DNA from 2 places in the Tepidiphilus baoligensis genome. Region 2 is predicted to be linked to the other one. Evidence: riboswitches for the same ligand, from Rfam matches in the RefSeq annotation. Region 2 holds a riboswitch; the other holds the start of a gene.
What was found. Region 2 has a riboswitch for cobalamin ahead of GV368_RS05280 (energy-coupling factor ABC transporter permease). Riboswitches for the same ligand answer to the same signal wherever they lie in the genome.
Positions count from the first base shown of each region.

Region 1: linked by a shared signal. The riboswitch ahead of GV368_RS01630 (TonB-dependent receptor domain-containing protein) and the one ahead of GV368_RS05280 (energy-coupling factor ABC transporter permease) in region 2 are both predicted to bind cobalamin.

Region 1 covers NZ_JAAAUB010000001.1:320,985-325,395, reverse strand. The annotation lists gene panC (pantoate--beta-alanine ligase) at 1-748, shown strand, start outside; gene GV368_RS01630 (TonB-dependent receptor domain-containing protein) at 759-2,558, opposite strand; cobalamin riboswitch at 2,626-2,840, opposite strand; gene pepN (aminopeptidase N) at 2,847-4,411, opposite strand, start outside.
Region 2 covers NZ_JAAAUB010000005.1:113,009-117,419, reverse strand. The annotation lists gene GV368_RS11110 (recombination-associated protein RdgC) at 1-191, opposite strand, end outside; gene GV368_RS11625 (AtaL-like protein) at 188-646, opposite strand; cobalamin riboswitch at 1,472-1,685, shown strand; gene GV368_RS05280 (energy-coupling factor ABC transporter permease) at 1,807-2,487, shown strand; gene cobM (precorrin-4 C(11)-methyltransferase) at 2,487-3,281, shown strand; gene GV368_RS05270 (sirohydrochlorin chelatase) at 3,278-4,108, shown strand; gene GV368_RS05265 (precorrin-8X methylmutase) at 4,118-4,411, shown strand, end outside.

The DNA of each region.
Region 1 (4,411 bases), on a different contig from region 2:
CTGCCTGCACGAAGGGCACCTCGCCCTCGTGCGCCAGGCCAAGACGCTCGCCGACACGGTGGTGGTGAGCATCTTCGTCAACCGCCTGCAATTCGGTCCGAACGAGGATTTCGACCGCTATCCGCGCACCCTGCCGCGCGACCTGGAGCTGCTCGCCGCCGAAGGCGTGCGCTACGTCTTCGCCCCCAGCGAGGCGGAAATGTACCCCGAACCGCAGACCTACACCGTGGCGCCTCCGCCCGAGCACACCGACATCCTCGAAGGCGCCGTGCGTCCCGGGCATTTCCGCGGTGTGGCCACCGTGGTCACCAAGCTCTTCGGCATCGTGCAGCCCGAAGTCGCTCTCTTCGGCAAGAAGGACTACCAGCAGCTCATGGTACTGCGCAACCTGGTGCGCCAGCTCGCCCTGCCGGTGACGATCGTCGCCGGCGAGACGGTGCGCGCCGCCGACGGCCTCGCGCTCTCCTCGCGCAACACCTATCTCTCGCAAGCCGAGCGTGCCGAGGCGCCGCGCCTCTATCGTGTCCTCACGCGCATCGCCCAGGCCGTGCGCGCCGGAGCCGCCGACCATGCCCGGCTGGAGGAGGAAGCAATGGCCGAGCTCGCCGCCCACGGCTGGCAGCCGGACTACGTCACGGTACGCCGCCGCGTCGACTTGCAGCCCCCCGCGCCCGGCGAGCGGGAACTCGTCGTGCTGGGCGCCGCGCGCCTGGGCAGTACGCGGCTCATCGACAACCTCGAGATCTGAATCGCGCGCTTCAGCGCGGCGTATAGCGCAACCCCACGAAGGCGCTCAAGCCGGGCGTATTGTAGCCTCGCGCGCTTTCGTAATTCTTGTCGAAGAGGTTGTCGATGCGCGCCTCCAGCTTCAAGTCCGGCGCGAAACGATGGCTCGCCACGAGGTTGAAGAGGCTGTAGGCGCCGAGCTCGTCGCTCTTGGTATTGTCGTTGTAGCGCCGTCCCACGCCGACCCACTCGAGGCCGGCATTCCACGCCCCCCACTGGCGCCACAGCGAGGCAGTGGCACTGTGCCGCGCGCGGCGCGCGAGTGGTTTGTCGGTGGTCTCATCGATCGCTTGCAACCAGTCGTAGCTCGTGCGCCACTGCCAGCCCGCCGCAGCCCCTTCATAGGCGAGCGTGGCACCTTCGAAGCGCGCTTCACTAACGTTGAAGAAATCAGAGACCACCCAGCCGATCAGGTTTCTCACCCGGTTGTGGTAATAGGTGAGCGAAGCCGACTGCTGGTCTCGTTCCCATACGAGCGCGACTTCGCGGTTGCGCCCTTTTTCCGGCTCCAGATGCGGATTGCCGTAATTAGGATGAAAGAGCTCGTAGAGCGAAGGCGCTTTGAAGGACGTCCCGAGGCTCGCGTGGGCGCGCCACTCGCGCGCGATCTGATAGCCGTAGGCGAGCGCATAGGTATCCTGTCCCCCGAAGGTCGAATGCTGGTCGTGCCGCGCGCTCAGCTGCCAGCGGTGCGGCCCGAGGTTAGCACTCCAGGCAGCCACGGCCGAGTTGATGGCGATCGATTCCTCGCTCGGCGCATCCCCTAACCACGGTGCCTTTTGCTCGAAGCGCTCGAGCGCGAGCATCGCCCGCCCCAGCGGAAGCGCCACGTCGTTCTGCCAGCTGTATTCGTCGTTCTCGGTACGAAATCGGCTGAGCCCGGAAGAGACGTGTTTTTGCCAATCGAGGGTGTGCCCGATGCGCAAGGTGCTCGTCCACGCATCGGTCAGCGCGTTACGCGTATAGACCTGCCACTGCTGCGTACGAAAATCCTGGTATGCATTATAACTATCATCATAATGTGCCCTCCCGTCGTTTTGCCGCAGCACGAAACCCATCTCGTGGCCGGCAAGCGGCGTGAGCACGAGCGAGGCGGTGCCACCGCGGTTGCGGTAGGCGTCGTCGTCCGCGTCCTGCCCAGAGGCATTTTTCATGGCGGAGAAGCCGCCGCTATGGCTTTGCTGGAAATCCGCCCGCAAGCGGACGAGTTCGTTGCCCGCGGACAGACCGACGCTGCCCTGCGCCGTGTCGTACGAACCGTAACCGGCAAACGCCTCGGCCGACAGACCGGGCGCACCGCGCCGGGTGAAGATCTGGATCACGCCGCCGATGGCATCCGCCCCATACATCGTCGCGGCGGGCCCGCGCAGGATCTCGATGCGTTCGACGTCGGCCAAGGAGAGAAAACGCAGGGGCGAGCCGCTGGAGTCAATGGAATTGATGGGGATGCCATCGACCAGCACCTTGGTCTGGTTGGAATTCGTACCACGCACGTAGAGGCTGGCCGACGTCCCAGGCCCCCCGCTGCGCGCCATCTGGATGCCGGGTTGACGCGCGAGCAGATCGATGATGGTCTCGCTTCCCGCGCGCTCGATCTCCTCGCGCTCGATCACCGTGACGTCGGCAAGGATCTCGGAGACCCGCGTCTGCTGCCGCGTGGCCGTCACGACGACCGGCTCCAGCGCCTCCTGGGCCCCGACTCCGAAAGAAAAAGACGACAACAGCAGGCTAGGCGGCAACGCGGCCACCAAAGATTTGACGAAGCGATTCACATGATTCCCCTCGGCCGGCCACCCCGCCGGCCCGAATGGAAAGCCCACCGCAGGCGGATTCACGCGCCTGCGCCCTGCGTTCCTGGCCGGTCTCCGGGCTCGCGAGATTTGACGCGCCGCCTTCCCGGGCATCAAGCCCAGTGGCATTTCGGCGCGCCCGCACTCGCCTACCGTTGCGGGGGCAGCAGCGGATTTGCCAGACAAACACATCCGGCGCACCGCTTTCCCGTTTCACCGCGCCGGGAGAACCCCGGCCGCGGCACCAGAAACGTGAGGGGTGATTCTACCTCAAGGCGCCACGACCTCCTCGTCGGCCATGCGATCGAGGATCTCGCGCACTTCGGTCGAACGAACCTGGCGGCGGGTCGCCTCCAGCACGGGCGCGAAGGCAGCGCGATATGGTTCGGCCCAACGCCGCCAACGCTCCAGCGCCCGGGCAAGGCGCGATCCCACGATGGGGTTGGTCGCATCGAGCCGCAGCACCGCTTCCTGCCAGAAGGCCCAGGCCGGATCGCCCGCCGCGCAGGCTTCGGCGAGATTGTTGGCGAAGAAGTTGAGCACCAAGGCGTAGACCTTGTTCGGGTTGGTCCAGCGAAACGCCCGGTGCTCGGTCAAACGCTGCACGCGCGCGAGCACTGCCCCCGGAGCACCATGCCAGGACCAGCGCATCGCCTGGCGGGCGAACCACTTGTCGAGCACCAGATCGTCTTCGGCATAGCGCGACTCGAAGGCGGAGAGCAGCGCCTCGCCCAGCGCCTCATCGGGGTGCGCGAGCGCCGCATCGAGCGCCGCCAGCCGCTCGGTGAGATTGTCGGCGGCGGCAAACGTGCGCGAGCAGCGTTCGTCCTCACCCAGCAGCGCCTCCATGCGCCAGGCAAACGCGGCGAGCGCACGCCGGCCAGCCTCCAGGGGATCGTAGCGATAGGGGCGTGCAGATCCGCAATCCCGCCAGCGCGGCCACAGATCGCGTCCAGCCCGGGCAAGGTCGATCGAGGACCGCACCAGCGCAGTACGCAGGCGCACCGGATCGGCCGGCGTCATCGTCTCCAGCAGCCAGCGCTCACCGGGCAATGCCGCGGCCTTGACGCGGAACATCGCATCGAGCGATTCATCGGCGAGCAGCTGTTTCCAGGCCGTGACGAAGGTCTCGTCGAGCGTTTCGGTTTCGCCCCGGGTCAGCCGCAGCACCTGGCGCTGCGCCCAGCTCTGCGCCGCATCCCAGCGGTTGAAGGCGTCTGAATCGTAGGCCATGCGATGGCGCAGTGCCTCGTCCGGCTCCTCGAACACCAGGCGCACCGGCGCCGAGAACCCCCGCAGGAGCGAAGGCACCGGCTTCGGCCCCGGCGGCAGGCCGATGAATTCGAGCGTGAGCGCCTCGTCAGTCAGGGTGAAGAGGCGGGTCGTCGCGCCCACGGCGGAATCGCGCGGCGCGATTGGCCGCATCCCTCCGGCTGGCGGCGCTTCGGGTGCGGGTACAGCGTCGCGCTCGTCGGCGAGCACGAGCGGCAGGTCGCGGCCGTCGGCACCGAGCAGCCCCAGGCGGACGGGCAGGATCACCGGCCCATTCTCCGGCTGTCCGGGCGTGGGTGGGGTGAATTGCCGCAGATGCAGCGTGTAGCGCCCTGCGTCGCCGTCCCAGTCTTCCTCGACCACCAGCCGCGGGGTCCCTGCCTGTTCGTACCAGCGCAAAAACGGCGTCAAATCGACGCCGTTCGCCTCGGCCATCGCCGCGACGAAGTCCTCGCAGGTCACCGCTTGGCCATCGTAGCGCTCGAAGTAACGATCCATCCCGGCGCGAAAGCCTTTTTCCCCCAACAAGGTGTGCAGCAGCCGGATCACTTCGGCGCCCTTTT
Region 2 (4,411 bases):
CAATGCGCCAGCCAGTGCCCCCCTACGTCCGCAATCGCCTCGTCATCGCCGAAGGGCGGCGCCCAGCCTTCGCTCGTCTCGTTCTGCGGCCCCACCGGCAGGAAGGGACGGCGGAGGAAGAGCTCGTTCCAGTAGGTGCGCCCTTCCGGACCATCCCAGCGGTAGAGGCGCAGGTTTTTGAATTCGATCATGCTTTTCCTCGTTTCTTTCGCGCGATCGCGACGATGCGCGCTATGGTGTCGGCATCGGCCGCGGCATAGGCCTGGGAAAGCCACTCGGCCACGGGCCGGCCGTCGGGCGCGAGCAGAGCCTCGTCCAGGGTGGTGTCATAGCGGAAATTCAGCCCGAGGCGTTCGCCTTCGATGACGAGCGAGATCTCCAGCGTTCCGCCGGGCCGGCCGTCCTGGGGTTCGACGACGAAGCGCAGACGTTTTCCCTCTTCCCACTCGACACGATCGCGGTAGCTGTCGTGGCCAAAGTGCAGCCGGCGCAGCACGTGCGCCGGGCCTCGCTCCAGGATGTCGCAGCCGGTCAGCCCCAGGACGAATTCCTGCGGATGCTCGATGCGCATCGCCAATCCCTGCCAGACCTCGGCGGCATCGAGTGCTTCTTCCGGAGCGAAGAACAGGCGGTGTTCGAAGTGCACGACGACGTCCCCTTGGAGGTTGCAGGGAAGTCTAGGGGCAAGGGGCGACGAGGGCAAGGGGCAGCAGACGGCAGGACAGACACGCCGAGATCGGTAGTTGTACACAGATCTTTTATAAAAACCTCTAGTGTTTACTATGCTCGACAAGGTTCTGTGGAAAACTGAGTAAAAACTATGATTTCGTTGGATTTTTCTTGATGGTGAATGAGGGGAACGAAGGGTTTGCAAGCGGTGTGATGTAGACGAATGCTTTCCGGGATCCAGAAAAAACGGGGAGTTTTCCCCAAACTTTCCCACGGTTTCCCTTCGCCTTGTCCACTGTGGCGTATCGGTCACAAAAAACATCAATTTAAAAATGGTTTTTGGTAGGAGAGCAAAAACATTCCTTTCTTCATGGTTTTTTTTTGGCGAAGGAGAAAGGGGTTGTCAACTAAATCAAGTAAACAAAAAACCATGTAAACAATGTTTCCTCCAAATCTGTGGATAACTTCTTGCCGTCCAAGGCATCCGCACGTTTCCCCGGCGGGAAAACTTTGGGAAAACCCTGGGATGAGCAGTGGGCGGTTTGGGGAGGAAATTCACCCGATGGGGAAATTTTCCATTGATCCACAAACGATTACCGGAGAATCCTTGTATCCGTGCACCGTCGGCGGGCTGGCGGGAGATGGCAGACAAACTCGCCTCAGAATTGGGACAGGCTTGTGGATAATTTTGTGAAAATCCCAGGATGAGACAAATCCGTTCAAGGACTTGCGCTCGTTTCTTCACGATCCACAGGAAGGAGGGCTGGAGTCCATGGCGTTGACATCGTGCGCGGCGGCGGTGTATCTTGCCTTTGCTTCGGGTGCCCGCTCCGACGTCTTGCGAGTGGGTGAAACGGGAAGCCGGTGAAGCGGGCATCGTCCTGCCATTCCGGCGCAGCCCCCGCTGCTGTGAGCCTGACGGGAAGCGCATCGGCCACTGTGCCTTCAACGGCATGGGAAGGCGCGCGAACCGGATGACGGCGAGCCAGAAGACCGGCCCGAAGTGCGTAGTTGGTGCGAGCCCCGGGGTGTGGGTTTGGCTGACGGTTCGGGGCGGTCCTTCTCTCTTCCCCTTTCCTCAGGCCCTTTCTCCTCGTGCGGCTCGTCTTGGCGAAGACTTCGCAAAGGAGACGGGTCATGCATATCGAACCAGGCGTCGTCACGGGCGCCAAACTCTTGTTGGGTCATGCCACTGCGGCCGCGAGCCTGGCCACCGCTTGGTGGCTCGCGGCCCGCGCGGTGAAAAAGGACGGGGTGGCGGCGCTCGCGTTGCGCACCCTCGTGGCGTCCTTCCTCGTGTTCTGTTTCTTCGAGGTCTTTCCCCATCGACCGGTGGGCGTGTCCGAGGTCCACCTCATCCTGGGCTCTACCTTGCTGCTGCTCTTCGGCCCTGCGGCGGCGGCTCTGGGGCTCGCCGGCGGGCTCCTCGCCCAAGGGATGTTCTTTGCGCCCGCCGATCTGCCGCAGTTCGGCATGAACGTGACCACTTTGCTCGTACCGCTCTTCGCCACGGCGCTCCTGGCCCGGCGTATCGTGGCACCGCACATTCCTTACGTCGAACTGCGTTATCGCGACGTGCTGCGTCTGTCGCTCGCCTACCAGGGGGGCGTGGTGTCGTGGGTGGCTTTTTGGGCGCTCTACGGTCAGGGGGTCGGCGCGGAAAACCTCGCGCAGGTGGCTTCGTTCGGCGCGGCCTACCTTGCGGTGGTGCTCGTCGAGCCGCTCATCGACCTGGCGGTGCTCGCGGCGGCCAAGGCTTGGCATCGCGGGAGGGAATCCCTGCTGTTGCAGCGGCGGCTCTTCATGGGTCGGGCCTGATGCCGGGGACGGTATGGTTCGTCGGCGCCGGCCCCGGCGATCCGGAGCTCCTCACCGTCAAGGGCAAGAAGCTGCTCGAGTGTGCCGGTGCCGTGCTCTTCGCCGGGTCGTTGGTGGATGCCGCCGTGACGCGTTACGCGCCGCCGGGTTGCCTCATCTGCGATTCGAAAGACATGACGCTCGAGGAGATGACCGAGTGGCTGGTGGCCGCGGCGAAGGCGCACGAGACGGTGGTGCGCCTGCAGACGGGCGACCCCACGCTCTATGGGGCGCTCATCGAGCTCACCCGGCCGCTCACGGCGGCGGGCATTTCCTGGAAGGTGGTACCGGGAGTGTCTTCGGCGATGGCGGCGATGGCGGCCGCGGGCGAATCGATGACCTTGCCCGAAGTGACGCAGACGGTGATCCTCACCCGGGTGGCCGGGCGTACGCCCATGCCGCCGGGTGAGGAGCTCGAGTCCCTCGCGGCGCACCGCAGCACGATCTGTCTCTTTCTCTCGATCACGCGGCTCGCCGAGGTCGAGCGGGGTTTGCGCGCGGCCGGTTGGGCGGAAGAATCGCCGGTGCTGGTGGTGCACAAGGCAAGCTGGGCGGACGAGGAGCGCATCGTGCGCACCACGCTGGGGGAATTGCGCCGGGCGTGCCGCGAGGCGGGGATCGTGAGTCAGGCGATGATCGTGGTCGGCCCCACGCTGGGGGCGGCGTCGTGGCCGGATTTGGCACGCAGCAAGCTCTACGACCCTTCCTTTACGCATCGCTGGCGCAAAGCAAAGACGAAGGAATGGGATACATGAACGAATGCACGGTGCTGGTGGTGGCGCACGGGTCGCGCGAGGCGACGGGAAACGTCGAGACCGCGGAATTCGTGGCGCGCTGGCGGCAGATGCGGCCACAATGGCGCATCGAACTGTGTTTCATCGAGCATGCCGAGATCCTGCTCGACGAAGGGCTCGATCGGGCGGCGGAAGGCGCGCGCGAGGTGGTGGTGGTACCGCTCATCCTCAACGCGGCCGGGCACGTGAAGATGGAACTGCCTGAGGCGATCGAGCGGGCGCGGGCGCGCCACCCGCAGGTGCACTTCGTGGCGCGCAGGCATCTGGGTATGGGAGCGGAGCTTTTCCCGCTCATCCAGCAGCGGCTGCAGGAGGCATTGCGGGAACTGGACGTGCCCGATCCGGCCACCACGGGCGTGATTTTGCTCGGACGCGGTTCATCGGATCCGGGAGGGAACGCGGAGCTCGCGAAAATGGCGCGCTGGGTGTTCGAGGCCAATGACCACGAGCTGGTCGATCTCGCCTTTACCGGCATCACCTGGCCGCGTCTGGAGACGGTGGTGGCGCGGCAGGTGAAACTCGGCATGATGCAGATCGCCATCGTTCCCGTGTATCTCTTCACCGGGGTGCTGATCGAGCGCATCGGGGCGCAGGTGGAGCGCCTGCGGCGGCAATATCCTACGGTGGCGTTCGCGCTGGCGCGTCATTTCGGTTTCGACGAGCGCCTCGTGGCGTTGCTGGAATCGCGGGTGACGAACGGGGAGCGAGAGGGGATGCTGGAGTGCGACGGCTGCAAATACCGCGCCGCCGCGGCCCACGAACATGCTCATGCGCATCATCACGGATGAGGGAGGATCATGACGGCGATCACCGAACAGCTCACAGCCTTGGGGCGCGCGATCGAGCACGATTCTTTCGCCATCATCGATGCCGAGGTGGGGGGAGCGCATTGCTATGCCGCATCGCAGTGGCCGGTGGTGCGGCGCATAATCCACGCGAGTGCCGATTTCGAGTTCAACGGGCTGACGTTCTTTCACCCCGAGGCGATCGAGGCGGGGATCGCGGCGATCCGCCGGGGGGGCACGCCCGTGGTGGCGGACGTGGAGATGATCTGCGTGGGGCTGTCGCGCCCGCGCCTGTCGCATTTCGGC